Regions from separate parts of the Streptomyces sp. NPDC006385 genome, predicted to be linked through region 2. Evidence: riboswitches for the same ligand, from Rfam matches in the RefSeq annotation. Region 2 holds a riboswitch; the other holds the start of a gene.
The links. A riboswitch is a leader RNA that binds a small molecule or an ion and turns the genes downstream of it on or off. The one in region 2 is predicted to bind S-adenosylmethionine.
Positions count from the first base shown of each region.

Region 1: another riboswitch for S-adenosylmethionine. It lies ahead of thrC (threonine synthase); the one in region 2 lies ahead of ABZ078_RS28950 (aminotransferase class V-fold PLP-dependent enzyme).

Region 1 is NZ_JBEXQG010000009.1:23,749-38,548, reverse strand. Features, by position in the region: gene ABZ078_RS09425 (helix-turn-helix transcriptional regulator) at 1-645, shown strand, start outside; gene ABZ078_RS09420 (DUF397 domain-containing protein) at 629-838, shown strand; gene ABZ078_RS09415 (DinB family protein) at 1,048-1,581, shown strand; gene ABZ078_RS09410 (hypothetical protein) at 1,623-2,198, shown strand; gene ABZ078_RS09405 (NADH:flavin oxidoreductase) at 2,237-3,364, opposite strand; gene groL (chaperonin GroEL) at 3,567-5,189, opposite strand; gene ABZ078_RS09395 (cold-shock protein) at 5,583-5,789, opposite strand; gene ABZ078_RS09390 (MoaD/ThiS family protein) at 6,232-6,507, opposite strand; gene thrC (threonine synthase) at 6,572-7,855, opposite strand; SAM riboswitch class I at 7,874-8,029, opposite strand; gene ABZ078_RS09380 (glucosyl-3-phosphoglycerate synthase) at 8,162-9,106, shown strand; gene ABZ078_RS09375 (trehalose-6-phosphate synthase) at 9,260-10,639, shown strand; gene otsB (trehalose-phosphatase) at 10,627-11,523, opposite strand; gene ABZ078_RS09365 (DUF3263 domain-containing protein) at 11,565-11,822, opposite strand; gene ABZ078_RS09360 (extracellular solute-binding protein) at 11,868-13,103, opposite strand; gene ABZ078_RS09355 (ROK family protein) at 13,259-14,260, shown strand; gene nagA (N-acetylglucosamine-6-phosphate deacetylase) at 14,365-14,800, shown strand, end outside.
Region 2 is NZ_JBEXQG010000045.1:54,717-69,516, reverse strand. Features, by position in the region: gene ABZ078_RS28970 (c-type cytochrome) at 1-168, shown strand, start outside; gene ABZ078_RS28965 (Rieske 2Fe-2S domain-containing protein) at 165-1,214, shown strand; gene ABZ078_RS28960 (cytochrome bc complex cytochrome b subunit) at 1,211-2,848, shown strand; gene trpD (anthranilate phosphoribosyltransferase) at 2,990-4,054, shown strand; SAM riboswitch class IV at 4,130-4,246, shown strand; gene ABZ078_RS28950 (aminotransferase class V-fold PLP-dependent enzyme) at 4,415-5,797, shown strand; gene ABZ078_RS28945 (glycerate kinase) at 5,752-7,032, opposite strand; gene ABZ078_RS28940 (SLC13 family permease) at 7,042-8,451, opposite strand; gene ABZ078_RS28935 (response regulator transcription factor) at 8,515-9,180, opposite strand; gene ABZ078_RS28930 (ATP-binding protein) at 9,177-10,556, opposite strand; gene ABZ078_RS28925 (small secreted hydrophilic protein) at 10,615-10,947, opposite strand; gene ABZ078_RS28920 (Lrp/AsnC ligand binding domain-containing protein) at 11,036-11,317, opposite strand; gene ABZ078_RS28915 (rhomboid family intramembrane serine protease) at 11,314-12,072, opposite strand; gene ABZ078_RS28910 (hypothetical protein) at 12,239-12,478, shown strand; gene ABZ078_RS28905 (NYN domain-containing protein) at 12,550-13,893, shown strand; gene ABZ078_RS28900 (NlpC/P60 family protein) at 14,104-14,800, shown strand, end outside.

The DNA.
Region 1 (14,800 bases), on a different contig from region 2:
GAGATGCTTGATACGGGCGACTTCTTCCAGCGGAACTGCGGGGCGGCTGCCAAGTCCCGCTACACCGAGCACTTCGCAGAGGCGGCGGAGGCAGAAGCAGAGGCCACGACGATTCGCCAGTACGCGCCGCTGCTCATCCCCGGACTGCTGCAAACGCCTGCGTACGCACGGGCCGTGAACCGCGCGTACGAGCCGACGGCGCCCGAGGAGACCGTCAACGAGTGGGTGGAAGGCCGGATGGCACGAACCCGCCTGCTCGACCACCCAACAAAGCCGTTGTTGTGGGTGGTGCTTGATGAGGCGGCCTTGCGCCGGGAGACCGGCGGGCGGTCGGTGATGGCGGAGGCCCTGCACCATGTTGCCGATCTGGCCCGCCGGGGCCGGGTCATCGTGCAGGTACTGCCATTCAGCGCGGGAGCGCATACGGCGATGCAGGGCGCCCTGAAGTTGATGGACTTCGAGGACGCCCCTCCGCTGGTCTACTTCGAGGGGGTCCGCGTAGGACGACTGGAAGACGACCCAGCCACCGTCGCCCAGCTGAAATTGACCTTCGAACTCCTCGTGGCCACCGCGCTCTCGCCGGAGAAGTCTCTAGCCCTGATCGAGGGGATGGCGCAGGATTACGCCCATGAGGAACATCCCTGAGCAGCACCTGAACGCGGCCACCTGGCACAAGTCCAGTTACAGCGGCGGCGGTGGCGACGACTGCCTCGAAGTAACCCCCGACTTCCCCACCTTCGTACCCATCCGTGACTCCAAGAACCCCCAGGGGCCGAAGCTCATCTTCGGAACCCCGGCCTGGGGGGCCTTCGTCGAAGACATCAAACGGTCTCGATGAGCCAGAACGGCGCCGCATCCACCAGCGGCGCCGCCGACGTCACATGCCTCCACCGTCGCCGACTTCGGCGGTCCTGTCCTGGACGAAAGTTCCGAAGCCCATGAGCGCTTGAAGAACACAGATCGGCCGTCGAATAGGACAGGATCTGACCTCTATGGCTCCTAACGTGGGTTCAGCCGAGGGAACAGCGACCCATGGAGGGCCAGGCCATGAGCCAGACCACGCACACCACCGTCACCGACGAGCGCGCCGACCTGCTGGCAGCACTCGCCAAGCACCGGGAGTTCCTGCGCCTGACCACCCGCGACCTCACCGACGAGCAGGCCGGGCGGCGGACCACGGCCAGCGAGCTGTGTCTGGGCGGCCTGATCAAACACGTCACGTCGACGGAGCGGAACTGGGTGGACTTCATCCAGCACGGCCCGTCCCCCGAGGACGACTTCGACGCCATGACGGAGAAGGACTGGGCCGAGCGGGCCGACGAGTTCCGGATGCTGCCCGGCGAGAGCCTGGCCGGCGTGCTGGCCGCGTACGACGAAGTGGCCCGCCGCACCGACGAGTTGGTGGCCACCCTGCCCGACCTGAACGCCTCCCACCCGCTGCCCAAGGCCCCGTGGTTCGAGCCCGGCGCCCGCTGGTCGGCCCGCAGGGTGCTGCTCCACATCATCGCCGAGACGTCCCAGCACGCCGGCCACGCCGACATCATCCGCGAGTCCCTGGACGGCGCGAAGAGCATGGGCTGACCATTGGCGAACGGCCCGGGGACTGGCACAGACTGGCACCCATGAACCACGCCCAGCTGACCGCCCTGGGCCGCGCCCTCCGCCTCCTCGGCGAGCACGGCGAGGCCCTCACCGCCACCACCCCGGACGCCAAGCTGCACGAGGTCAAGGCGGACCTGCGCCGTGCCCTCGACCTCCTCGACGAGAGCGTCACCGGCGCCGCTCCCAGCACCCGCTGCCCCGAGCACCCCACCGGTCCGGTCGACACCGCGGCCCCCGACCTGTGCCTGCTGTGCGAGACCCGGCGCCGAGCCGCCCGCCGAGCCGAGTACAACGGCACCGGCCCCGCCGTCCCCCGCACCCCCGAGCACCCCGCCCCCTCCCGCTACGGCGTCCGGGGCGACCGCCCCCAGCCCCAGCAGCGCTGGCTGCCGGAGCTGTGGAACGGGCAGGAGTGGCAGCTCTGCGGCACCCCGCGTCGCGACCGCCGGGAGGCCGAGCTCTATCTCGCCGCCCAGCGCCGCGGACCGCGTGCCGCCATGGCCTACCGGCTCGTGCACGAGTTCACCGACTACGAGGTGCTGCGCGTGTGGGGGACGCCGGTGCGGGTCGACATCGAGCCGATGGGCAACCTGTGAGGCCGCACGGCCGCGTCACCCGCCGCCGGAGTTGAGGCTCAGCTCAGCGTCTTCAGCGCCGCCGCGTCGTACGGCTTCAGCTCGTCGAGGCGGTCGCCGAGGACCTTGGCCGCCCACTGAGGGTCCTGGAGCAGGGCGCGGCCGACGGCCACCAGGTCGAACTCGTCGCGCTCCAGGCGGTCCAGGAGGTCGTCGATGCCCTTGACCGCGGAGCCCTCGCCCATGAAGCTGCGGATGAAGTCGCCGTCCAGGCCGACCGAGCCGACGGTGATCGCGGGCCTGCCGGTCAGCTTCTTCGTCCAGCCGGCCAGGTTGAGGTCGGAGCCGTCGAACTCCGGGACCCAGTAGCGGCGGGTGGAGGCGTGGAAGGCGTCGACGCCGGCCGCGGCGAGCGGGCTGAGGATGGCCTCCAGCTCCTCGGGGGTCTCGGCGAGGCGGGCGTCGTAGGCCTCCTGCTTCCACTGCGAGTAGCGGAAGATGACGGGGAAGGACGCGGAGACCCTCTCCCGTACGGCGGCCACGATCTCCGCCGCGAACTTCGTACGGGCGACCGGGTCACCGCCGTACGCGTCCGTGCGCCGGTTGGTGCCCGCCCACAGGAACTGGTCGATCAGGTAGCCGTGCGCGCCGTGGATCTCCACGCCGTCGAACCCGATGCGCTCGGCGTCGGCCGCGGCCTCGGCGAAGGCGCCGACGACGTCGTCCAGATCGCTCCGCGTCATGGCTCGTCCGGTGGCCTCGGTGGCGCCGATACGCAGACCGGAGGGGCCGACGGCGGGGGCGTCGGCGTACGGCGGCTGGCCCTGCTCGCGCACCATGCCGATGTGCCAGAGCTGCGGGACGATCGTGCCGCCCGCCGCGTGCACCGCCTCGGCCACCTTGGCCCAGCCCGCCAGCTGCTCGTCGCCGTGGAAGCGCGGGACCCGGTCGCTCTGCCCGGCCGACTCATGGCCGACGTACGTGCCCTCGGTCACGATCAGCCCGACACCGGCGGCGGCGCGACGGGAGTAGTACGACACCACGTCCTCGCCGGGGATGCCGCCCGGGGAGAACATGCGCGTCATCGGCGCCATCGCGATGCGGTTGGGGACGGTCAGGCCGTTGATCACGGCCGGCCGGGACAGGATCTGGGCCGCACGGAAGGCGGGGGACTCGGCGACGGTCACGGCGGAGCTCCTCGGAGACGGGTCTGTAGACCAGTTGGTATGTGCGCACGCATTGTTGCACTCACTTAAACAACTGGTCGTGCGGATCCCGCATTCCGTGTCTGTGGGAGTCCGGCCGTGACCCCGGACACACCCGAGGGCGGCACCCCCTGTCGCCAGGAAGTGCCGCCCTCGGTCAGGACGAAGCCTGATCCGCGCGGGATCAGAAGTCCATGTCACCGCCCGGCATGCCGCCACCGGCGGGCGCGGCGGCCTTCTCCGGCTTGTCGGCGATGACGGCCTCGGTGGTGAGGAACAGCGCGGCGATGGAGGCGGCGTTCTGCAGCGCGGAACGGGTCACCTTCGCCGGGTCGATGATGCCCTCGGCGATCATGTCGACGTACTCACCGGTCGCGGCGTTCAGGCCGTGGCCGACCTGGAGGTTGCGGACCTTCTCGACGACGACGCCGCCCTCGAGACCACCGTTGACGGCGATCTGCTTCAGCGGGGCCTCCAGGGCGAGCTTCACGGCGTTGGCGCCGGTCGCCTCGTCACCCTCGAGCTCCAGCTTCTCGAAGACCTGGGAGGCCTGGAGCAGGGCCACGCCACCACCGGCGACGATGCCCTCCTCGACGGCCGCCTTGGCGTTGCGCACGGCGTCCTCGATGCGGTGCTTGCGCTCCTTGAGCTCCACCTCGGTGGCGGCACCGGCCTTGATGACCGCGACACCGCCGGCCAGCTTCGCCAGGCGCTCCTGGAGCTTCTCGCGGTCGTAGTCCGAGTCGCTGTTCTCGATCTCGACGCGGATCTGGTTCACGCGGCCGTTGACCTGCTCGGAGGAGCCGGCACCGTCGACGATGGTGGTCTCGTCCTTGGTGATGACGACCTTGCGGGCGCGGCCCAGCAGGTCGAGCGTGGCGTTCTCCAGCTTGAGGCCGACCTCCTCGGAGATGACCTCGCCGCCCGTGAGGATGGCGATGTCGCCGAGCATGGCCTTGCGGCGGTCACCGAAGCCCGGGGCCTTGACGGCGATGGACTTGAAGGTGCCCTTGATCTTGTTGACGATCAGGGTGGACAGGGCCTCGCCCTCGACGTCCTCGGCGATGATCAGCAGCGGCTTGCCGGACTGCATGACCTTCTCGAGGAGCGGGATCAGGTCCTTGATGGAGCTGATCTTCGAGTTGGCGATCAGGATGTACGGGTCGTCGAGGACGGCCTCCATACGCTCCATGTCGGTGGCGAAGTACGCCGAGATGTAGCCCTTGTCGAAGCGCATGCCCTCGGTGAGCTCCAGCTCCAGACCGAAGGTCTGGGCCTCCTCGACCGTGATGACGCCTTCCTTGCCGACCTTGTCCATGGCCTCGGCGATGAGCTCACCGATCTGGGTGTCGGCGGCGGAGATGGAGGCCGTGGAGGCGATCTGCTCCTTGGTCTCGACGTCCTTCGCCTGCTCCAGCAGGGCGGCGGAGACGGCCTCGACGGCCTTCTCGATACCGCGCTTGAGGGCCATCGGGTTGGCGCCGGCGGCTACGTTGCGCAGACCCTCCCGGACCAGGGCCTGGGCGAGAACGGTCGCGGTGGTCGTACCGTCACCGGCGACGTCGTCCGTCTTCTTGGCGACTTCCTTGACCAGCTCGGCGCCGATCTTCTCGTACGGGTCCTCGAGCTCGATCTCCTTGGCGATGGACACACCATCGTTGGTGATCGTGGGGGCGCCCCACTTCTTCTCGAGGACGACGTTGCGACCCTTGGGGCCGAGCGTCACCTTCACGGCGTCCGCGAGCTGGTTCATGCCGCGCTCGAGGCCGCGCCGCGCCTCCTCGTCGAACGCGATGATCTTGGCCATGTGAAGTGGTCCCTCCAGGACTGGGGGTGATTCCTTCGGACCGCGCCCGCGCCCGCGACGGACGGCTCGCCGACCTCGTGGTTCCTTGCCCCACCCGGCCTGCGGGCCTCACCGACCCGGTCCTTCTTTGTCACTCTCACCTTCAGAGTGCTAACGCCAATGATTAGCACTCGCCCCTGTCGAGTGCAAGCGGCTCTCGGGGATCGGGCGGGGCGCCCGGCCGGGCGGGAGCAGGTCCGGAACACGTCCGGGACCGGTCCGGAACACGTCGGAACAGGTCCGGAACAGGTCCGGACCCGTCCCGGACAGGGCCGGAACATGGCGAAGGGCCCGCACCCCGGGAGGTGCGGGCCCTTCGAAGAAGAACGTCGCTGCAGTCAGTCGGCGCGTGCTTCAGCCGGCCGCCAGACGGACCATGTCCGCCTGCGGCCCCTTCTGGCCCTGCGAGATCTCAAAATCGACCCGCTGACCTTCCTCCAGGGTGCGGTACCCGTCCATCTGGATCGCGCTGTAGTGGACGAAAACATCCGCACCACCGTCGACCGCGATGAAGCCGTACCCCTTCTCCGCGTTGAACCACTTGACGGTGCCCTGAGCCATGCCTAACTCCCCTATTACTGGCCCTTGCACAGATCCACACTTCGCGGATCCGGGTCAGACCTCACCCCCCATCGGTCGGGGGCGTGCGCCGGAACGCGTCGACCGCGGCTGAATGTATCTGCCCAACTGCCGTCTGCAACAGGTCAATCGGACGAGAAATCCGGGCACGACCGGTCGGGAATGTGGGGAAAATTCCCCTGACTTCAGGTCAAGTCGGGCCAGGCAAAGGGAGCAAAAGCCGCATAAAACCCGCACACTTTGGCTACTTCTTGTCGGGCGAGCGGCAGAAATCAAGGGCTGCCGACCCGTGGATCGGCGGCGCGTTCCCCAACTGTACCTCGCTCAACCACACAGAATTGCCCCCTCCGCTTCTCTCACGGAGGGGGCAATTCGATGAACGCTCGGTAACTGGCATTACCGACGGTAATGATCGGTCATTCGGTCAGCCGCCGGCGACGGCCGGAATGATGGAAACTCCGGCGCCGTCCGGGGTGGCCGTCTCAAGCCCCTGCTCGAAACGGACGTCGTCGTCATTGACGTACACGTTGACGAACCGCCGCAGCTTGCCCTGGTCGTCCAGCACCCGGGCGGCGATCCCGGTGTGGTTCTTCTCCAGATCGGCGATGACCTCGGCGAGGGTGGCGCCTTCGGCGCTCACCTCGGCCTGGCCGCCCGTGTAGGTACGCAGGATGGTGGGGATGCGAACGGTCACGCTCACGGTGAAAACCTCCGGTGGGATCACTTACTCAGGGGCGGGCCACCAGCCCGCAGACCAACAACGACTAGACGAGCCCGGCATCCCGGAACGACTCCAGGCTGGGGCGAATCGTCGCGGTGAGCCCCGTACCCGCCACCGCGTCCAGCGTCTTGAGGCCGTCGCCGGTGTTCAGCACGACCGTCGTCAGCGTCGGATCCAGCACGCCGTTGTCGATGAGCTTCTTCGTGACGCCCACCGTCACCCCACCGGCGGTCTCGGCGAAGATGCCCTCCGTGCGCGCCAGCACCTTGATCGCGTCCACCACCTGCTCGTCGGTCACGTCCTCCACCGCACCGCCCGTGCGGCGCGCGATGTCCAGGACGTACGGACCGTCGGCCGGGTTGCCGATCGCCAGGGACTTGGCGATGGTGTTCGGCTTCTGGGGGCGGACCACGTCGTGCCCCGCCTTGTACGCCGTCGACACCGGCGAGCAGCCCTCGGCCTGCGCACCGAAGATCTTGTACGGCTTGTCCTCGACCAGCCCGAGCTTGATCAGCTCCTGGAGACCCTTGTCGATCTTCGTGAGCTGGGAGCCGGAGGCGATCGGGACGACGATCTGGTCGGGCAGCCGCCAGCCGAGCTGCTCGCAGATCTCGTACGCCAGGGTCTTGGAGCCCTCGGCGTAGTACGGCCGCAGGTTGACGTTGACGAAGCCCCAGCCCTCGCCGGCCGGGTCGCCGATCAGCTCGGAGCAGAAACGGTTCACGTCGTCGTAGTTGCCCTCGATGCCGACGAGGTCACCGCCGTAGACGGCGGCCATGACGACCTTGCCCTGCTCCAGGTCGTGCGGGATGAACACGCAGGACCGGAAGCCGGCGCGGGCCGCGGCGGCACCGACGGCGCCGGCGAGGTTGCCGGTGGAGGAACAGGACAGCGTGGTGAAGCCGAAGGCGCGGGCGGCCTCCAGGGCCTGGGCGACGACACGGTCCTTGAAGGAGTGCGTCGGGTTGCCGGAGTCGTCCTTCACGTACAGGCCGCCGGTCACGCCCAGCTCACGGGCGAGGTTGTCGGCCTTGACGAGCTTGGTCCAGCCGGGGTTGAGGTTCGGCTTGCCGGCCACGTCGGCGGGGACGGGCAGCAGGGGCGCGTAGCGCCAGATGTTCGCGGGGCCCGCCTCGATCCGCTTGCGGAGCTCCTCGGTGTCGTAGGCCGAGAAGTCGTACGCGATCTCCAGCGGGCCGAAACACTCCTCGCACGCGAAGACCGGTCCGAGGGGTACCCGGTGACCGCACTCGCGGCAGGACAGCGCCGCGGCGGGACCGAGGTCGACGGTGGAGTCGGTGGTGCTTGCAACAGTCTGCACAGCCATGTGAGGCGAGGCCCTTTCTCCTCATCTTCCTCACGACGCACTTCGCCGTGAGACGGATTTGGCACCTTCCCTAGCCGGGAGCCTCGCGCAGTGGTCGCCAGTGACCTACGAGTGCCGGCTGGAGGGTTGCCGGGGCTTCATCGGGCCGTGTCCCTCTGCCCCTCTGGATGAGCTGTATTCGGTTGTCGACAGCGGCCGACCCTGGACATGCGATGGTCATCCGCGTTGTTCAAGACTGTAACCGACGGCAAGGACAGTTGAGATAGTCGTCCGAACCGCGAGACAAACAGTGAGGAGCCGCCGACCGTGCTGGAAGAAGTCGAGCGCTGGCTGAGCACCCGCTCCTGGTCCGTGACCGATCGCCCCCCGCACCAGATACTGGCCGCGAAGCAGCGGTCGGGCCAGTCGGTCTCCGTCGTGCTGCCCGCGCTCAACGAGGAGGAGACGGTCGGCGACATCGTCGCGATCATCCATCACGACCTCGTGCGGCAGATTCCGCTGGTCGACGAGATCGTCGTCGTCGACTCCGGGTCCACCGACCGCACCTCCGAGGTGGCCGCCGCGGCCGGCGCGACCGTGGTGCACCGGGACGAGATCCTCCCGCGCATCCCGGCCGTGCCCGGCAAGGGCGAGGTGCTGTGGCGCTCCCTGCTGGTCACGCGCGGGGACGTCGTCTGCTTCGTCGACGCGGACCTGAAGGAGTTCTCGTCGGACTTCGTCTCCGGCATCGTCGGGCCACTGCTCACCGAGCCGGGCGTCGACCTGGTCAAGGCGATGTACGACCGCCCCCTCGGCACGGCGGCCGGTCAGGGCGGCCGGGTCACCGAGCTGATGGCCCGCCCGCTGCTGAACATGCACTGGCCGCAGCTGGCCGGTTTCGTGCAGCCGCTGGGCGGCGAGTACGCGGCCCGCAGGTCGCTGCTGGAACAGCTCCCGTTCCCCGTGGGGTACGGCGTGGAGCTGGGCATGCTGGTCGACGCCCTGCACCTGGTGGGCCTCGACGCCCTGGCCCAGGTGGACGTGGGCGTGCGCAAGCACCGCCACCAGGACGGCCAGGCCCTGGGCCGGATGTCCGCGGCGATCTACCGCACGGCCCAGCTCCGGTTGGCGCGCGGGCATCTCGTACGGCCCGCCCTCACCCAGTTCGAGCGGGGCGAGGACGGGTTCGAGCCGCGCACGTACTCCGTGGACACCGAGGAGCGGCCGCCGATGGTGGAGATCGCCGAGTACGCGGCGCGCAGGGTCGCGTGAACGTCCGGTACCGGCCGTATACGGACCGGCCACTGAGCGGAACCGCACGTTTGAGCGTTTCCGGGCCGGGCTAGGTTGAGGCGTATGGCTTCCACGGCTTCTACGGCTTCCACTTCCACGGCTTCCACGGCTTCCACGCAGGGCGCGGCCAAGGTGCTGGTCGCGTCGAACCGCGGCCCGGTCTCCTACGCGGTGGGCGAGGACGGTTCGCTGAACGCCAAGCGCGGCGGCGGCGGGCTGGTCTCGGGACTGTCCGCCATCGGCTCGGACGCGGACGCGCTGTGGGTGTGCTCCGCGCTGTCCGACGGGGACCGGGAGGCGGTCCGGCGCGGGGTCGGCGAGGACGGCGTGCGCATGCTGGACATCCCGGCCGACGTGCACGCCGACGCGTACAACGGCATCGCGAACTCGGTGCTGTGGTTCGTGCACCACATGCTGTACCAGACGCCGCTGGAGCCGGTCTTCGACGCGGAGTTCCGGCGGCAGTGGGCGTCGTACGAGACCTACAACCGGGCGTTCGCCGAGGCGCTCGCCGAGGAGGCGGCGCGGGGTGCGGCGGTCGTGGTCCAGGACTACCACCTGACGCTGGTGCCGGGCATGCTCCGCGAACTGCGCCCGGATCTCAGGATCGGCCATTTCTCGCACACGCCGTGGGCACCGCCGGAGTACTTCCGGCTGCTGCCGGACGACGTGGCCGGGCAGGTGCTGCGCGGCATGCTGGGCGCGGACCGGCTGGGCTTTCTCACGCAGCGGTGGGCGGACGCGTTCATGGCGTGCGCCGAGCGGTTCGCGGGCGGGCTCGGGGGCACGCGCGTCGGCGTGCACGGGCTGGGGGCCGACGCGGACTTCCTGCGCAGGCGGGCGCACGAGAGCGACGTCGAGGAGCGGATGGCGGCGCTGCGGGAGGAGATCGGCGAGGGCCGCCGGACCATCGTCCGGGTCGACCGCACGGAGTTGTCGAAGAACATCGTGCGCGGCCTGCTGGCCTACCGCCGGCTCCTGGAATCCCACGCCGAGTGGCGCGAGCGCGTGGTGCACGTGGCCTTCGCCTACCCCTCGCGGCAGGACCTCGCGGTGTACCGCGACTACACGGCCGAGGTGCAGCGGCTGGCCGAGGAGATCAACTCCCGGTTCGGAACGCCCGGTTGGAGCCCTGTCGTGCTGCATGTGAAGGACGACTTCGCGCGGTCGCTGGCCGCGTACCGGCTGGCGGACGTGGCGCTGGTGAACCCCATCCGGGACGGCATGAACCTCGTCGCGAAGGAGATGCCGGTCGTCTCCGACGAGGGGTGCGCGCTGGTGCTGTCGCGGGAAGCCGGAGCCTTCGAGGAACTGGGCGAGGACGCGATCGCCGTCAACCCGTACGACGTGGTCGACACGGCGCGGGCGCTGCACGAGGCGTTGTCCATGGGGCCGGCGGAACGGGCGGAACGCTCGAAGCGGCTGGCGGCGGCCGCGACCGCCCTCCCGCCGGCCCAGTGGTTCGTGGACCAGTTGCACGCGCTGGAGGAGGGCTCCGGTCAGTCCGCCTGATCGGCGATCCGCCGCAGCAGCCGTACGACCCCGGCCGGGCCGTCGACGACGACGTCCGCGCGCTTGGACAGCTCGGTGACCTCCTCGCTGCCGCTGCACACCAGGAGGCCGGGGGTGCCCTCGGAGCGGAGTTCGTCGACGGCGGCGTAGGCGGGGAGGTCGCCGAGGTCGTCGCCGGCGTAGAGGACGGACTCGGCGCCGAGTTCGCGGACGTACTCGCTGAGCGCCACGCCCTTGTCCATGCCGGGCGGGCGCAGTTCGAGGACCATCCGCCCCGGTTCGACGATGAGTCCGCTGCGGGCGGCGAGGTCGCGCAGGGGCTCGCGCAGCGCCTCGAAGGTGCCCTGGGGGTCGGCCGCGCGGCGGGTGTGCACGGCGACGGCATGCCCCTTGTCCTCGATCCAGGCGCCGGTCCCCTCCAGCAGCCGCGGCAGTTCGGCTCGGACGGCCGCGACACCGGGGTGCGGGTCCGGTGCGGTGACCGCACCGCTGACGGCGTCCCAGCGTTCGGCGCCGTAGTGCCCGAGCACGACGAGGTGCTCCAGCCCCGCGACCCCCGCGAAACCGCCGTACCGCACGGCCACCTCGGCCGGACGTCCGGTGATCACCGCGACGGCGGCCACCTTCGGCGCGAGCGCGGCGAGCGCCGGCACGGCGTCGGGGTGGGCGCGGGCCCGCTCCGGGTCGGGCACGATCGCCGCGAGCGTCCCGTCGAAGTCCAACGCCACCAGCGCCCGCCCGGGCCGCGCGAGGATGGCGTCCAGCCCGTCCCGCCCCGGCTGGGTCGTGGGGGTCGGCAGGGGGTTCACGGAACCGGTCGCGTCGGAGTCGGTCGCGTCGGAGTCGGTCGAGTCGGAATCGGTCAGATCCTTGTGACTGCCCATACGGCGACCCTATCCAGGCGGGGGCGGGTGTACCCCTTCGCTCACCGCTCTGCCCGCCGCGCCTCCCGTACCCGCCGCAACCGGTTCACCGTGACCGGGTCGTGAGCCAGCGCCCGTGGGTCGTCCAGCAGGGCGTTCAGGAGCTGGTAGTAGCGGACGGGAGCCAGGCCCAGTTCCTCCCGTATCGCCCGCTCCTTGGCGCCGGGCCCGGGAAAGCCCCGCCGTTCCAGAGCGAGGATGGCCTGCTCACGCTCGGCGAGGCCGGTGTCCGGCCGGCCCCCGTCCTGGTGCTGGTTCATGCCTGGCACCGTAGCCCCAGCCACTGACAGTGCCGCGGCCGCCGCCTACTCCGCGCTCTCCGCCCGCGCGGCCGTCGACTGCAGCTGCTCCAGGATCACCGACGGGTTGCCGCCGGGCGACACCGCCCGGCCGATGTGCTGCTTGATCTCCGCGCTGACCGCGGCCCAGGAGGTCCGGCCGACCGGGTACAGCTCGGAGAGCGGAAGCTGCGCCAGGAAGGGCTTGAGGTCGGCGTCCCGCTTGGCCGCCGCCATCTGCGTGGACGCGGAGTTCGTGACCGGAAGGAGGTCGTACCGCTGCGAGAAGTCCAGCACGTTCTGCTTGTCGTAGACGAAGTCGAGGAACTCGCCCACCTGCTCGGCGTGCCCGTTCTGCTTGAAGGCCATCATCCAGTCGGCCACACCCATGGAGAGCTTCGTCGGCCCCTGAGCCCCGGGCATCGGCACCATGCCGAACTTCACGCCCTTCCTCGTCGCCATCTGCATCAGCGAGGGATGCCCGTTGAGCATGCCGACGTCACCGGCCGCGAAGGCGGAGAATGCGTCGGCCCGGTTGAGTTCGCCGGGCGCCACCGGCCCCGTGAGCCCCTTGCCGACCAGGTTGTCCTTGAGCCAGCCGAAGGTGGCGACGTTCTCCGCGGAGTCGATGCTGTACGTGCCGAGGTCGTAGTCGGTGTAGCCGCCGCCACCGCTGAGCAGCCACTGCATCGTCTCGGCCTGCGCCTCCTCCGGACCGAGCGGCAGCGCGTACGGGTACTTCACGCCCTCCGCCTTGAGCGCCTCGGCGTCGGCGGCCAGCTCCTTCCAGGTCGTCGGCGGGGTGATGCCGGCCTGCTGGAAGAGGGTCTTGTTGTAGAAAAGCAGGCGCGTGGAGGAGGCGAACGGAATGCCGTACTGCACCCCGTTGACCTGCCCCGCGTCCGCGAGCCGCGAGACGAAGTCGGCCTGGACCGAGATGGAGAGCAGGTCGTCGGCCGGGTAGAGGAGATCCTTCGCGGCGTAGTCGGCGTACGCGCCGATCTGCGCCAGGTCCGGCGCCTCCCCGGCGGCCACCATCCCCTTGACCTTGGCGTCGACGTCGTTCCAGGAGTACACGGTGACGTCGATGGTGACGCCCGGGTGCTCCTTCTCGTACTCCTTGACGAGCTTGTCCCAGTACTTCTCGGAGCTGTTCGCCGGGCTGTCGCCGTAGTCGGCCGCGACCAGCTTCAGCGTGACCTCGCCCGAGCCGCCGGTCAGCCCGCAGCCGGCCAGGACCGCCGTCAGGCCCAGTGCGGACACCGCCGCGATCGTTCCCGTACGCCTACGCCGCTGCACGCAAAACCGCCCCACACCCATGTTCGAAAGCTTTCGAAACGTCATACAAATTGCCCCCTAAGGTCTACACCACGTAAGTGGACTAGACCTCTCGCGGGTACACAAGCCAAACTGTCCCCGTGAGACATGTCATCGCCCTCGATGTGGGCGGCACCGGGATGAAGGCCGCCCTGGCGGGGGCGAGCGCCGCTGCGCCCGGCGAGGGCGGCATCGGACAGCGGCTGCCGGCGCGGGCCCCCGCGACCCCCCTGCTCCACCAGGCCCGCCGCCCGACCGGCCGCGAGCGCGGGCCGGACGCGGTCGTCGAGGGCATCCTGGACTTCGCCGCCGAGCTGCGCGCGTACGGCGAACAGCGCTTCGGCGAGCCCGCGGCCGCCGTCGGCGTCGCCGTCCCCGGCATCGTCGACGAGGAGCGGGGCGTCGCCGCCTACGCGGCCAACCTGGGCTGGCGGGACGTACCCCTGCGGCGGCTGCTCTCCGAACGGCTCGGCGGCGTCCCCGTCGCCCTCGGCCACGACGTGCGCACCGGCGGTCTCGCCGAGGGCCGGATCGGCGCGGGCAGGGGCGCCGACCGCTTCCTCTTCGTCCCGCTCGGCACCGGGATCGCCGGCGCCATCGGCATCGACGGCCGGGTGGAGGCGGGCGCGCACGGCTTCGCGGGCGAGATCGGCCACATCGTCGTACGGCCCGGCGGGGCGCCCTGCCCGTGCGGGCAGCGCGGCTGCCTGGAGCGGTTCGCCTCCGCGGCGGCGGTGAGCGAGGCGTGGGCCGCCGCCTGCGGGGACCGGGACGCGGACGCCGCGGACTGCGCGAAGGCCGTCGCGTCCGGTGACCCGAACGCCGTACGGGTCTGGCAGGAGGCCGTGGACGCGCTCGCCGACGGCCTGGTCACCGCGCTCACCCTGCTGGACCCGCGCACCCTGATCATCGGTGGCGGGCTGGCCGAGGCGGGGGAAACGTTGTTCACACCGCTGCGGGAGGCCGTCCGGCGGCGGGTGACTTTCCAGCGGCTGCCGTCCATCGTCCCCGCAGCCCTGGGCGATACCGCCGGATGCCTGGGTGCCGGCCTCCTGGCCTGGGATCTCCTCGACCACACCGACCGTACGGAGGTAACCCCCTGATGGCAGCGGACCTAGGGGCGCGGGGAACTGCGCGACCAGCCACGACGAGCCCGCACCCCGCGACGGGCAAAGCACCCCTGATCCTCTCCGGCGCCCACGTGGTCATGCCCACAGGAACCGTCAAAGACGCGCAAGTGATCGTCGACGGCACCCGTATCACCGGCACAGCCCCAGAAAACGCCCACCGCATCGACCTCCACGGCCACTGGCTCCTGCCAGGGTTCGTGGACATCCACAACCACGGCGGCGGCGGAGCATCGTTCACGTCAGGCACGCCGGACGACGTAGTCAAAGGCATCCACACCCACCGCCTGCACGGCACCACCACCCTCGTCGCCTCCACCGTCACCGGCGACATGGACTTCCTGGCCCAACGAGCCGGCCTCCTCTCCGAACTCGCCGAGCAGGGCGACGTCGCCGGCATCCACTTCGAGGGCCCGTTCATCTCGCCGTGCCGCAAGGGCGCCCACTCCGAGGAGCTGCTGCGCGACCCGGACCCGGCGGAGGTCCGCAAGCTGATCGACGCGGCGCGCGGCCACG
Region 2 (14,800 bases):
TACCTGCACGCGGTCAACAGCGATGAGACGGAGAACCCCGGCGGCTTGGAGCTGGGCGGCCTCGGGCCGGTCAGCGAGGGTCTGTTCGGCTGGATCTTCGGCCTCGGCGGCCTGATCGCCGTCGCTGTGTGGGTTGCCGCTCGGACCGCAAAGGCCAAGAAGTCATGAGTAGCCAAGACATTCCAGAAGAGAACCTGCCCGCTGAGCAGGACGCCCACGTCGCGCTCGCGGACGAGAAGGACCCCTTCGCCGACCCCGGTCTGCCGCCCCACGAGCACCGGATCCAGGACATCGACGAGCGGGCCGCCAAGCGGTCCGAGCGCGCGGTCGCCCTGCTGTTCACGGTGTCGATGCTGGCCACCATCGGCTTCATCGCCTCGTTCGTGGCGATCCCGGTCGACAAGTCGGTCTTCATCTTCCCGCTGGGCCACATCAGCGCGCTGAACTTCGCCCTCGGCGTGACGCTGGGCCTCGCGCTGTTCTGCATCGGCGCGGGCGCGGTCCACTGGGCCCGCACCCTGATGTCCGACGTGGAGGTCGCGGACGACCGGCACCCGATCGAGGCGGCGCCCGAGGTCAAGGCCAAGGTCATGGCCGACTTCCGGCAGGGCGCCAAGGAGTCCGCGCTGGGTCGTCGCAAGCTGATCCGCAACACGATGTTCGGCGCGCTGGCCCTGGTCCCCCTCTCCGGCGTCGTGCTGCTGCGTGACCTGGGCCCGCTGCCCGGCACCAAGCTGCGCCACACCCTGTGGTCCAAGGGCAAGCTGCTCGTCAACATGAACACCAACGAGCCGCTGCGTCCCTCGGACGTCGCGGTCGGCTCCCTCACCTTCGCCAAGCCCGAGGGCCTGGAGGAGCACGACCACGACTTCCACAACGAGATCGCCAAGGCCGCCCTGATGATCGTCCGGCTCCAGCCCGGCGACATCAAGGACAAGCGCGAGCTCGAGTGGTCCCACGAGGGCATCGTCGCGTACTCGAAGATCTGCACCCACGTCGGCTGCCCGATCTCCCTGTACGAACAGCAGACGCACCACGTGCTCTGCCCCTGCCACCAGTCCACCTTCGACCTGTCCGACGGTGCCCGAGTGATCTTCGGCCCGGCCGGTCACGCTCTGCCGCAGCTGCGCATCGGCGTGAACGACGAGGGCTACCTCGAGGCGCTCGGCGACTTCGAAGAGCCCGTCGGTCCTGCATTCTGGGAGCGCGGATGAGCACTACAGAGACGACCGAGTCCCGCTCTCGCGGGAAGGCGCCGGCCGGCGAGCGTGTCGCCGACTGGGCCGACGGCCGGCTCGGGATCTACTCCCTGGCCAAGGCCAACATGCGCAAGATCTTCCCCGACCACTGGTCGTTCATGTTGGGTGAGGTCTGCCTCTACAGCTTCATCATCATCATCCTCACGGGTGTGTACCTGACGCTGTTCTTCCACCCGTCGATGAACGAGGTGGAGTACCACGGCAGTTACGTCCCGCTCCAGGGACAGCTGATGAGTGAGGCGTTCAGCTCGACCCTGCACATCTCCTTCGACGTGCGCGGTGGTCTGCTCATCCGGCAGATCCACCACTGGGCCGCGATCATCTTCCTGGCCGGCATGTTCGTCCACATGATGCGCGTGTTCTTCACCGGCGCGTTCCGCAAGCCGCGTGAGGTCAACTGGCTGTTCGGCTTCCTGCTGTTCGTCCTCGGCATGTTCACCGGTTTCACCGGCTACTCGCTCCCGGACGACCTGCTCTCCGGCACCGGTGTCCGCTTCACCCAGGGTGCGATCCTGTCCGTGCCGATCGTCGGCACGTACATCTCGATGTTCCTGTTCGGCGGCGAGTTCCCGGGCACCGACTTCGTGGCCCGGTTCTACTCGATCCACATCCTGCTGCTGCCGGGCATCATGCTCGGTCTCGTGGTGGCCCACCTGATCCTGGTCTTCTACCACAAGCACACGCAGTACGCGGGCCCCGGCAAGACCAACAAGAACGTCGTCGGCATGCCGTTGCTGCCGGTCTACATGGCCAAGGCCGGAGGCTTCTTCTTCCTGGTCTTCGGTGTCATCGCCCTCATCGCCGGCATCGCGTCCGTCAACCCGATCTGGGCCCTGGGCCCGTACCGCCCGGACATGGTGTCGACGGGCGCCCAGCCCGACTGGTACATGGGCTTCGCCGAGGGTCTCGTCCGTGCCATGCCGGGCTGGGAGATCAACTTCTGGGGTCACACGCTGGTCCTGGGCGTCTTCGTCCCGCTGGTCCTCTTCGGTGTCTTCCTCGCCGTGATCGCCCTGTACCCGTTCATCGAGTCCTGGGTCACCGGTGACAAGCGCGAGCACCACCTGCTCGACCGGCCGCGCAACGCCCCGACCCGTACGGCCGTCGGTGTCGCCTGGATCACCGGATACATGATCATGCTGATCGGCGGTGGCAACGACATCGTCGCCACCCACTTCCACCTGTCGATCAACGCGGTCACCTGGTTCGTCCGGATCGGGTTCTTCGCCGGACCGGTGCTCGCGTTCATCATCACCAGGCGGATCTGCCTCGGCCTCCAGCGCCGGGACAAGGACAAGGTGCTGCACGGCCGCGAGTCGGGCATCATCAAGCGCCTGCCGCACGGTGAGTTCATCGAGGTGCACGAGCCGCTCAGCCAGGACGCGCTGTACACCCTCACCGCGCACGAGCAGTACAAGCCGCTCGAGATCGGCCCGACGGTCGACGAGAACGGCGTCGAGCGCAAGGTGAAGGGCTCGCAGAAGCTGCGCGCCAAGCTCAGCAAGTCGTACTTCGGCGAGGACGGTCAGATCCCCAAGCCGACGGTCGAGGAGTACAAGGAGATCACGAGCGGCCACGGCCACCACTGATCGCTGCGCACGCCACGGCAGAAGGGCCCCGTCCGGTCTTCGGACGGGGCCCTTCTCCGTGCCCCGTGGCTGGATAGGGTGGACCTCGTCGAGACTCGTGTCCCGTGGTCCGGGACACCACAACTGACCCAGGAGCGGCTGATGAGCGCTGTGACCCCCGCTGGAGGCGACACCGCGGCGGGCCGTTCCTGGCCCGAGGTGCTGAGCGCCCTGCTCGGCGGACAGGACCTGAGCGCCGGCGACACGGCATGGGCGATGGACCGCTTCATGAGCGGCGAGGCATCGGACGCCCAGATCGCCGGATTCATGGTGGCCCTGCGGGCCAAGGGCGAGACGGTCGAGGAGATCAACGGTCTCGTCGAGGCGATGTACGCCCACGCGCAGCCGCTGGACATCCCCGGACCGGCCGTCGACATCGTCGGCACGGGCGGCGACCGGGCCAAGACGGTCAACATCTCGACCATGTCCGCCATCGTGATCGCGGGCGCCGGCGCGAAGGTCGTCAAGCACGGCAACCGGGCGTCGTCCTCGGCGAGCGGCTCCTCCGACGTGCTGGAGAAGCTCGGCATCAACCTGGACCTGTCGCCGCAGCGGGTGGCGCAGGTGGTGGAGGAGGCCGGCATCACCTTCTGCTTCGCGGCCAAGTTCCACCCCTCCATGCGGTTCGTGGGCGGTGTCCGGCGGGACCTGGGGATCCCGACCTCGTTCAACCTGCTCGGCCCGCTGACCAACCCCGCCCGGGTCACCGCCTCGGCCGTCGGCTGCTTCGACACCCGGATGGCGGGGCTCATCGCCGGTGTACTGGCCGAACGCGGCTCGTCCGCGCTGGTGTTCCGCGGCGACGACGGCCTCGACGAGCTGACCACGACGGCCACCTCGCGGGTGTGGGTGGTCCGCGACGGCAAGGTGACCGAGGAGGCCTTCGACCCGCGTGACGTCGGTATCGAGCTGGTGCCCGTGGAGGCGCTGCGGGGCGCGGACGCGTCGTACAACGCGGAGGTCGCCCGGCGCCTGCTGGACGGTGAGCCGGGGCCGGTGCGGGACGCCGTATTGCTCAACTCGGCGGCGGCGCTGGTGGCGTGGGAGCCGGGGGACGGTCCGCTGACGGAGCGGATCCGTGCCGGGATGGCCAGGGCGGCGGAGTCGATCGACTCGGGCGCGGCGAAGCTGACGCTGGAGCGCTGGGTCGCCGCGAGCAACAAGTAGCGCTCCACGTGGGGATGTCCCGCGATCCGGACACGGGTTGCGGGACATCGATCACTTCACGTACGTTCATGTCCAGGTCATGAGTGACAGTCATGAGGCCCCGGCCGACTGTCCGGCAACCCTCCGTCCGTGGCGGGGTGCCCCGGGTGAAGACCAGGCCGTAGGCAGCGAGGTCTGCGGCAAGCGCGGACCCCTCGATCAGCCAGGGGTCCTGGTCATCGAGGAGCCTTCCGTGAGCAAGCGAATGCGATAGGGCCGCAGAGCCCCGCCTCCGCATCCCCTTTTCCTCTTTTTCCCTTCACCGCGTCGAGCCCTCTCGGTTCCGCGGCGCATCTCACCTGCCTTCACGGGAGTCCAGCCATGTCCGTCTCCACTGTTGCCGCCGACCAGACCGTCTGCGCCCCGCTGCCTGTCCTCGGCCGGGATGTCACCGTCCCGCTCGTCACCGGCGGCGAGGTCACCTACGCCGCGCTCGACTACGCCGCCAGCGCCCCCGCCCTCCAGCGCGTCTGGGACGACGTGGCGGCCTACGCGCCGTACTACGGCAGCGTCCACCGCGGCGCCGGCTACCTCTCGCAGCTCTCCACCGACCTGTTCGAGAACGCCCGCAGGACGGTCGCCGAGTTCCTCGACTGCCGCGACACCGACCAGGTCGTGTTCACCCGGTCCACCACCGACTCGCTCAACCTCCTCGCCGCCGCCCTCCCGGACGGCTGCCAGGTCTTCGTCTTCGAGACCGAGCACCACGCCTCCCTGCTGCCTTGGCGCGACGCCCGCGTCACCTACCTCGACGCGCCCCGCACCCCGCGCCAGGCCGTCGACACCCTGGAGCGCGCCCTCGCCGACCGCACTGTGTCGGCTGAAGGGGGCCACGGCCCGGCCCTGGTCTGCGTCACCGGCGCCTCGAACGTCACCGGCGAGCTGTGGCCCGTACGGGAGCTCGCGGCCGCCGCCCACGCGCACGGCGCCCGGATCGTGCTCGACGCCGCGCAGCTCGCCCCGCACCACCCGGTGAGCGTGCGTGACCTGGACGTCGACTGGGTCGCCTTCTCCGGCCACAAGCTGTACGCCCCGTTCGGCTCCGGCGTCCTGGCCGGCCGCGCCGACTGGCTGCGTGAGGCGGAGCCGTACCTCGCGGGCGGCGGCGCCAGCCGCAAGGTCGCCCGGCGCGAGGACGGGGGAGTCGAGGTGCAGTGGCACGAGAGTGCCGCCCGCCACGAGGCCGGCTCCCCGAACGTCATCGGCGCCTACTCCATCGCCTCCGCCTGCAAGGCCCTCACCGAGGCCGGCTTCGACGACCTGGTCGCCCGTGAGCGGTACCTCATCGAGAAGGTCCGCGCGGGCCTCGCCGAGGTCCCGGAGGTCCGGGTCCTGTCCCTGTTCGGCGACGACGCCCCGCGCGTCGGCGTGATCTCCTTCGTCGTCGCGGGCTGGAACAGCTCGCACTTCGCCGCCGCGCTCTCCGCCGAGTACGGCATCGGTGTCCGCGACGGCCTGTTCTGCGCACACCCCCTCGTCCGCACCCTGCTGGGCAGCGACCCGCAGACGCAGGGCGAGTGCGGCGCTCCCGAGGCGGCCCCGGGCGAGAAGTCCCTCAACGCCATCCGCGTGAGCTTCGGCGCGGGCACGCCGGACGAGCACGTGGAGCGGTTCGTGCGGGCCGTGCGGGAGCTCGTGGCGGACGGGGCGAAGTGGAACTACCGCACGGAGGACGGCCGGTGCGTGCCCGACACGTCGGCGTGAGCGGGCGTCTGCGGCGCCTCGGCCCGGGCGTGCGTCTCCGGCACCTCGGTCTGAGCGTCCGTCTCCGGTGCCCCGCCCGGCAGCGTGAGCGGTAGCCGGGTGCCGAGGACGATCATCCGCAGGGCGCGCTCGGTGGCGTCCGTGAGCAGGTCGCTCGCCCGGTGCAGTGCCTCGGACAGGGCCATCGGCGCGGGCAGGATGCCATGGCAGGCGTCCACGCCGGGCACGTCCTGCGCGCCCTCGCCGAGCGTGCCCGCCAGGGCCAGGACCGGCCGGTCGTAGAGCTTGGCGCGCCGGGCCACCTCGGCCGGGACCTTGCCGCGCGGCGTCTGGTGGTCCAAAGCGCCCTCGGCCGTGATCACCAGGTCGGCGCGGGCCAGGCGGGTGTCCAGGTCGAGGTGGTCCAGCAGCACGTCGAAGCGGGGCAGGAGCTGGGCGCCCAGGGCGGCGAGGCCGGCTCCCAGGCCGCCGGAGGCTCCGGTACCGGCGCCCTGGCGGAGGTCGGTGTCCGGGACGGCGACGTCACGGGTGAGGACGAAGGCCCAGTTCTCCAGGGCGTCCGACAGCTCCTCGACCTGCTCGGGAGTCGCGCCCTTCTGCGGGCCGAAGACCCGGGCCACGCCCCGCTCGCCGCACAGCACGTTGTACGGGTTGCAGGCGACGAGCAGCTCCACGTCCTTCAGGCGGGTGTCGAGGCAGGACGAGTCGATGCGGTGGAGCCGGGACAACTCCCGGCCGCCGAGGCCGAGTTCGAAGCCGTCCTCGTCCAGCAGCCGCGCGCCGAGCGCCTGGAGCGCGCCCGCGCCGCCGTCCGAGGTGCCCGAGTCGCCGCAGCCGACCAGGATCCGCCGTACGCCCTGGTCGAGCGCGGCGAGGATCAGTTCGCCGACGCCGTAGGTGGTGGTGGCGCCGGGGTCGCGCTGGTCGCGCGGGACCAGGGAGAGGCCCGCGACCGCCGCCATCTCGACCACCGCCGTGTCCCCGGAGCCCAGCAGGGCGAAGTGGGCGCCGACGGTCTCCCCGACCGGGCCGGTGGCGGGCACGGTGACGAGCTGGCCCCCGGTCGCGGCGGCCAGGGCGACGGCGGTGCCCTCGCCGCCGTCCACCAGGGGGATGAGGTCGATCTGGGCGTCGGGCAGGACACGGCGTACGCCGGCCGCGATGGCGTCGGCGGCGGCCTCTGCGGAGAGGGACTCCTTGAAACCGCTGGGGGCTACGACGACACGGTTCAGCATGAGAGCTCCTTAACGGGTGACGGAGACGCCGAGCAGCGGCCAGACCGCGACGGCGAAGAGCAGGACGAGCGCGGCGGTGAGCGGGGCCAGGAAGGCGGACAGCCGCAACAGGTCGCGCGGGGTGTAGGTCGGGGTGCCGGGGACCTGGGCGAAGAGGGTGACCGGCTTGGCGGAGGCGGGCAGGGTGTGGCAGAAGCCGGCGGCCGCGGTCGAGGCGAGCGCGGCGGCGACCGGGTTGACCCCGACGCCGACGGAGGCGGCCACCACCAGCGGCACCAGGACGGACGAGCGGGCGGAGCGGGACTGCAGGACCAGGTGGGCCGCCGTGCTGATGACGATCACGATCACCAGGAACACCACCGGGGGCTCGTTCGTCGGCAGCCCGGAGACCAGCCACTTCGCCGCTCCCGAGTCGGCGAGCGCGACGCCCATCGCCATCGTCGCCGCCATGAACAGCAGCAGGGACCAGGGGACGGTCTTCAGCGCGTCCTTCAGGCGTACGGTGCCGAGGGCGGGCGAGGAGGCGACGACCGCGCCGATCAGCGCCACGATCGCGGGCGACAGATGGTGCAGCGGCTCGCTGCACCACAGCAGCACGACCGTGGCGAGCAGCAGCGCGCAACGCTTCTCCGCCTGGGCCCAGGGGCCGGTGACCGGCTGCTCGCTGTGCTCCTGGATCTGCTCGGGGGTGATGTGGACCGGTCCGCGCCGGTCCTCGCGGCGGGTCGTCGTCCACAGCACCAGCTCGGCGGCCAGATGGGACGACGTCACGGCCAGCGGAAGGCCCAGCAGCAGCCACTCGGTGAAGCCGATGTGCTCCCCGGTCGCCTCGAACAGCACCGACACGGTGATCAGATGCGCGCCGGCGCCGATCAGGGTCGCCACCGCCGACAGCAGGATCACGGTCGGGAACAGCAGTGCCAGCATCACGACCAGGCGCTTGCGGTCGGCGAGGACCTTGGCGAGGGCCAGGAACACCGGCAGCGCGAGCGCGGCCCGGCCGGAGGTGGCCGGCACCGCGAACGCCGTGACGACCAGCGCCGCCGTCGTCAGGTGCACGAGTTGCCGTACGGTGCGGGCGCCGCTGACCAGGAACACCGCTGCCCGCCCGGCGAGTCCGGTCCGGGTCACCGCCGCCGCCAGGACGAAGGCGCAGATCAGCAGCCACACCGTGGAGTCACCGAGGGTGCCGAACAGGGTGTCGTTGCTGATCACGCCGGTCACCGTGAGGGCCAGCGCGGCGCCCAGGGCTATGTATGTGTCGTCGATCGACGTCCCGATCCACGCACAGGTCGCGAGGACGAACACCGCGAGGGTGAAGCGGGCGTCTCCGCCGAGCCCCGTGAAGTTCCCGGGAATGGCCAGCAGCGTGCACAGCGAGAGCGCCACACACAGGGCAGTGATAGCTCGTAGGTTCAATGTCACGTCATCGAGGGTTCACCCGGGCGGTGAGCCGTCGATGAGCCGAACATGAAAGGAACTTCACCCGGTGGGAAGCCGGTACCCCATCCCGCGCACCGTCTCCACCCGCTCGGGGCCGAGCTTCTTGCGCAGCGTGCGGACGTAGACGTCCACGATGTTGGAGCCGGGGTCGAAGTCGTAGCCCCATACGTGGGAGAGGATCTGCTCGCGGGACAGCACCTGCCCCGGATGCCGCAGGAACAGCTCCAGCAGCACGAACTCACGGGCCGTCAGGTCGACGGTGCGCTCGTCCGCCCTGGCCCGGCGCGTGCGCAGGTCCAGGCTCAGCGAGCCGGCCTTCAGCACGGTGACCTCCGGCGCCCTGGCGGCCGTACGCAGCCTGAGGCGCACCCGGGCGAGCAGTTCCTCGAAGCGGAACGGCTTGGTCATCCAGTCGTCGGCGCCGCCCTCCAGGCCGGCCACCGCGTCTCGTACGGAGTCCCGCGCGGTCAGCACGATCACGGGGGTCGTCACCCGTGCCTCGCGCAGCTCGCGCAGGATCGTGAAGCCGTCGCGTCCGGGCAGGTTGATGTCCAGGATCACGAGGTCGAAGCCGCCGGTCAGGGCGTACTCGTAGCCAATGTCGCCGTCGGTGACGGCGGTCGTGGTGAATCCGTTCGAGCGCAGCCCCTTCTCCACGAAGGAGGCGATGCGCTCCTCGTCCTCCACGATGAGGATGCGGTTCACGTGTCTTGCCTTTCCGGTGCGGGTGAAGCATGCAGAACGAGGGTGAAGGTGGCGCCGCCGCCGGGGGTGTCGGACAGGCGTACCTGGCCGTGGTGCCCTTCGGCGATGGCCTTGACGATCGCCAGGCCGAGTCCGGCGCCCGAGCCGCGTGCTCCCCGGCGGGCGGTGCCCCGCCGGAAGCGTTCGAAGATGATCTCGGCGTCCGCCGGCTGGACACCGGGGCCCGAGTCGGCGACGTACAGCTCGATGTGCGGTCCGACGACCCGGGAGCCGATGCGGATGGTCTGGCCCGGCATGGTGTGCTGCACGGCGTTCTGCGCGAGCTGCACCATGGCCTGGGTGATCCGCTGGAAGTCCAGCTCGGACTCCACGTCGGCGACCTCGGCCAGCCGCCAGTCGCGTTCGCCCAGGGTGCGGGCCTTGACGAAGACGTCGGCGGTGAGTTCGGCGACCTGGGCCGGTTCGGGTACGACGAAGTCGGGTCGTTCGGTCTTGGCGAGCAGCAGCAGGTCCTCGACGATGCGGCTCATCCGGTCCAGTTCGTCGGTGACCAGCCGGACCGTTTCGTCGCGTTCGGCCGGGTCGTCGCCCATGACCTCCAGATGGCCGCGCACGATGGTGATCGGGGTGCGCAGCTCGTGACCGGCGTCGTCGACGAACTCGCGCTGCGCGGCGAAGGCCCCCTCCAGCCGGTCGAGCATGCCGTTGAACGTCTCGGCGAGCGCGGCTATGTCGTCCTTGCCGTGCACCGGGATCCGGCGGGTGAGGTCCTGCTCGGTGATCTGCGCCGCCGCGACCCGCACCACGCGCACGGGCTTGAGGATGCGTCCGGCGACCACCCAGGCGATGCCCGTGGTGAGCAGCAGGGCGACGCCGGAGATGATGAGCAGGGTGCGGAACACCTTCTCCACCCGCTCCCGCTCGGGCTGCGGATGGAAGGCCACGACGAACGCGGCGTCCGGCTCCGCACCCGCGCGGGCCACGGTGACCTTGGCCCACCGGATCTCGCCCTCAGGCCGGTGCAGGGTACCGGTGGAGTCGGGCGAGTCGAAGATACGGCGTTTGGCGTCGTCGTCCTCGTGCAGGGGCAGTGCGACGGAGATGTCGCTCGGCTGCCGCAGCTGACTGAGACCGCCGTTCGTCCCGCGCACCAGACCGACCAGTTCCTCGTCGGCGTCGGGGTTCTGCCGCTCCAGGAAGTCCTTCAGCAACTGCCTGGCACTGGAGAACGGAGCGCCCGTCGCCGGGTCCCCGCCTTCTTCGAAGCCGGCGAACTCGCCGGCCTCCTGGGTGAGGAGGCGGTTGATCCGGTTGTCGACGTCCCGCATCAGGAAGGAGCGGGTGGTCGTGGTCACCTCGATGAGCGCGACCGTCATGACCAGCAGCAACCACAGCAGGATGCGGACCCGGGCGGTGACCCGTCTGCGGCCCGGGTCAGGGGGTGTCGTCGGGTCCGTCGTCGTCGGGTCCGTCGTTGTCCGCACCCTGGCCGTTGTCGTCGTCATCGTCATCATTCGTGGGACTGTCGGTCACCGGAGGCCGTGGCACGACCTCGTCGGTCGGCGCCGGCTCGGGTGAGGGCGTCGGCTTGGGCTTGGGCTTGAGGGTGGGGGTGGTCGCGGGCGTGGGGCTGTCGCTGTCCAGCACCACCTCGGACGGAACCTTCGGCGCCGAAGGACGGTCGGTGAGCGCGAAGCTGGTGGCGGCGATGCCCAGCGGGATCAGCACGACGGCGGACAGGGCCGCCATACGACGAGTGAAAGCCATGTGCCCGATCCTGTGCCCCGAACCCGGCGAGAAGGATGAGGGCCGGATGAAGAACTCTTCATCCGGGACTGCGCGACGAGGAGGGCTCTCAGCTGTCCAGGCCGATGGCGAACGCGGCCTCCAGGTCGTGCTGCGAGTACGTGCGGAACGCCACGTGCGTGTCCGTCCCCTCCACGCCGGGGATCTTGCTGATCCGGCCCGGGATCACCTCGGCGAGATCCTCGTGCCGCTTCACCCGCACCATGGCGATCAGGTCGTACGTCCCGGTGACCGAGAAGACCTCGCTGACGCTCTCCAGCGCGGCGATCCGCTCGGCGATCTCGGGGATCCGGTCCACGCTGGTCTTGATGAGGACGATCGCGGTGATCACGGCTGGTTCTCTCCCTCGGGGGCCGGAGCAGGGGCGGCACTCACTCTAGTCCTACGGCCGAATCGGGCCCACGCGTAGCCGAAGCCGACCCCGAACCCCACCAGGTGCGCCAGATACGCCACCCCCGGCCCCTGGTGAGCCCGCCCCGCCGCCACCCACTGCAGGGCCGCCCAGAAGGGCAGCACGACCCAGGCCGGGAAGCGCAGCGGCAGGAAGAGGAGGAAGGGCAGCAGGCTTGTCACGCGTGCCCCGGGGAAGAGGAACAGGAACGCGCCGAGGACCGCGGAGATCGCCCCGGACGCGCCGACCAGGGACTGGGTGGAGTCGTCGTTGGCGGCCGCGTAGCCCAGCAGGGCCAGGTAGCCGCAGCCGAGGTAGAAGAGGGTGAACTGGAGGCGGCCCATCCGTTCCTCCGCCATCACCCCGAAGACGTAGAGGAAGAGCATGTTGCCGAGCAGGTGCACCCAGCTTCCGTGGACGAACAGGGCGGTGGCGGGGGTGAGGGCGGCCCGGGGCGCGCCCTCGAAGAGGTCAGCGGGCACCACGCCCCAGCGGTGGAAGTAGGCCCGCTGGGCGGCGAGCAGCCCGTCGCCGGAGCCGTACGCCGGATTGAGCCCCGCCGCCGGCCCGAGAAGGAAGATCAGGCAGCACAGGGCGATGAGCCCGTACGTCACCGGCGCCGGTGACCGCAGGACCGACCGGCCGGCCCTGCCGAACCGAGCTCCGAAATGCGCCACGCGCCAGTTGCCGATCATGAATACAGAGCATGACGTAACGGGACGCACGCACACAGACCGCCTCGCCGCCCAGGACGGACGGGCGGCGAGTACCCGCCAGGCCGTAGGGTTACGAGCCACACGCACCCGGGAGTCAGGGGTGTCACGGACAATGGAAGACCTAGAAGGAAAGAGCACGGTCACGATGACGGTTCCCCTGCCGACCGCCACGACGCGGTGGCGCTGCACCCTCTGCGGCAACCTCACGCGCTTCGACGTGACGCGCTCGTCCCGGGTCGTCGAGTACGTCCACCTCGATCTGGCCGGCGAGCCCAAGATCGAGGAGCGCGAGGTGCTCAGTGAGACGATCGAGTCGGTGCGCTGCCGCTGGTGCAACGCCGTGGACAAGGTGGAACTCGTGGACAGGCCGGGCGCCGGCTCCTGACGATGGGGGTCCCCCCGCTCGGGCGAAGCTGAGAGCGGGGGAGGGCCCGCACAGAAATTGGGGTGTGACGGATGGTGGAGACACAAGGCGGGGGGCCGGGCGACGGCGCCGCCGAGGTGCTCGACCGTCCGCTGCCCGACGGCGTACGGCGCAAGGTCGTGCAGATCGTGTCCGACGGGTTCGGCGGGCTGACCGTCGGTGAACTGCCCGCACAGTTGCGACAGTACGCCAGGTTCGCCCCGAACCGCCGGGCCAAGTTCGCCGGCAACGCCATGGCGGCGGCGCTGGAGACCGATCCACTGTTCCGGCAGCGCATCGGGGAGAAGTTCAGAGAGGCCCAGCCGGAGCTCTCCGGCGCCCTCGACTCCGGCTCGGCACCTCCGGCCGCGGACCCGCTCGACGTGGCGGCCGCGGCCTATGTTCTACGGCCCACCGGCTGGGTCAAGCTCGTCACCGCGGCCGGCGAGGAGGCCCAGCGGGCCGACGCCGAACGCGCCGACGAGGAGAACCGTGCCGAGCTGGAGCGGCTGCGCGAGGAGCTCGCCCACGCCCGCGAGCACACCCGGCACGAGACCGAGCGGCTGCGCACCGAGCTGGACGCGGCCAAGAAGGAAGCCGAGTCGCTGCACCGGAAGCTGCGCTCCGCCCTCAGTGACGTCAAGCGCGGCGAGGCCGCCCTGCGTAAGATCCAGGGCGAGATCGAGGCCGTGCGGGCCGAGGGCCACGCCCAGGTCTCCGCGGCCGAGAGCGAGACCCGGCGGCTCAAGGCGCGGCTCGGGGAGGCCGAGGCGGCCCTGGAGGCCACGCGTAGAGCCGCCCGCGAGGGGCGCAGCGTCGAGGACATGCGTGTACGGCTGCTGCTCGACACCCTCCTGGACGCCACCCAAGGGCTGCGCCGGGAGCTGGCGTTGCCGCCGGTGTCCGTGCGGCCCGCCGAGACCGTGGACGCGGTCGAACCGGGCCGCATGACCCCGAAGGACATCGCCGCACGGGCGTTGTCCGAGAACGACCCCGCGATCCTCGACCAGTTGCTCGCCCTGCCGCAGGCCCATCTGGTGGTCGACGGCTACAACGTCACCAAGACCGGCTACCCCCAGATGCCGCTGGAGAAGCAGCGACTGCGGCTGCTCGGCCAGCTCTCCCAGCTCGCGGCGCAGACCGGCGCCGAGGTGACCTGTGTCTTCGACGGGGCCGAGCTGGCCGCGCCGGTGCTGCTCGCGCCGCCGCGCGGGGTGCGGGTGCTGTTCTCCAAGCCGGGTGTGACCGCGGACGAGTTGATCCGCCAGCTGGTGCGCGCCGAGCCGCCGGGCCGGCCGGTCATCGTCGCCTCGACCGACCGCGAGGTGGCCGACGGGGTGGCACGGGCCGGGGCGCGGCCGGTGGCGTCTGCGGTGCTTCTCAAGCGGCTGTCCTGAAAACGCCAACCTACAGGCGCAATGCCCGAATTGGGGCAACCGTCACGCAACGTAGTGTCAAGCCGATATCACTCCACGTGAGTTGTGTGCAAAGAATGCATGGTGTGACGAGAATTTTCTTCTGAGGATTTGATCTGATCACAGGAAGGTCACTAGGGTCGGCGCCGAACCTCCGAGCAGGTGATCACTCAGAAGAAGGGTTTCACCTCCGTGGCGTCCCATCGTCGACCCAAGCATCCGAGCCGAGCACGCGTGACCGTGCTGACCACAGCCGCCGCCGCTGCCGTGGCCATCAGTTCGCAGGCCGCCAACGCCGCGCCCGGCGAGAAGCCGAGCAAGGACGAGGTCAAGGCCAAGGTCGACAAGCTCTACGAACAGGCCGAGGCGGCCACCGAGAAGTACAACGGGGCCAAGGAGAAGCAGGAGAAGCTCCAGAAGGAGATCTCCACCATCCAGGACGACGTGGCCCGCGGCCAGGAGGAGCTCAACGGGCTGCGCGACTCCATGGGCCTCGCGGCCGCCGCCCAGTACCGCACGGGCAGCATCGACTCCTCCGTCCAGCTGTTCCTGTCGTCCGACCCGGACGACTACCTGGACAAGGCGTCCACCATGGACCAGCTGAGCGCCCAGCAGGTCGACTCGCTGAAGAAGATCCAGCAGAAGCAGCGCGAACTCGCCCAGCAGCGCGCCGAGGCCGCCGACAAGCTCAAGGACCTCTCCTCCACCCGCACCGAGCTGGGCAAGAAGAAGAAGGAAGTCCAGGGCAAGCTCGCCGAGGCGCAGAAGCTGCTCAACTCCCTGACGGCCGCGGAGAAGGCCGCCCTCGCCGAGGAGGAGGCCCGCGCCAGCCGCTCGTCGGCCGCCCGCGTGGACCTCGGCAACGCCTCCGCCGCCTCCGGCCGGGCCA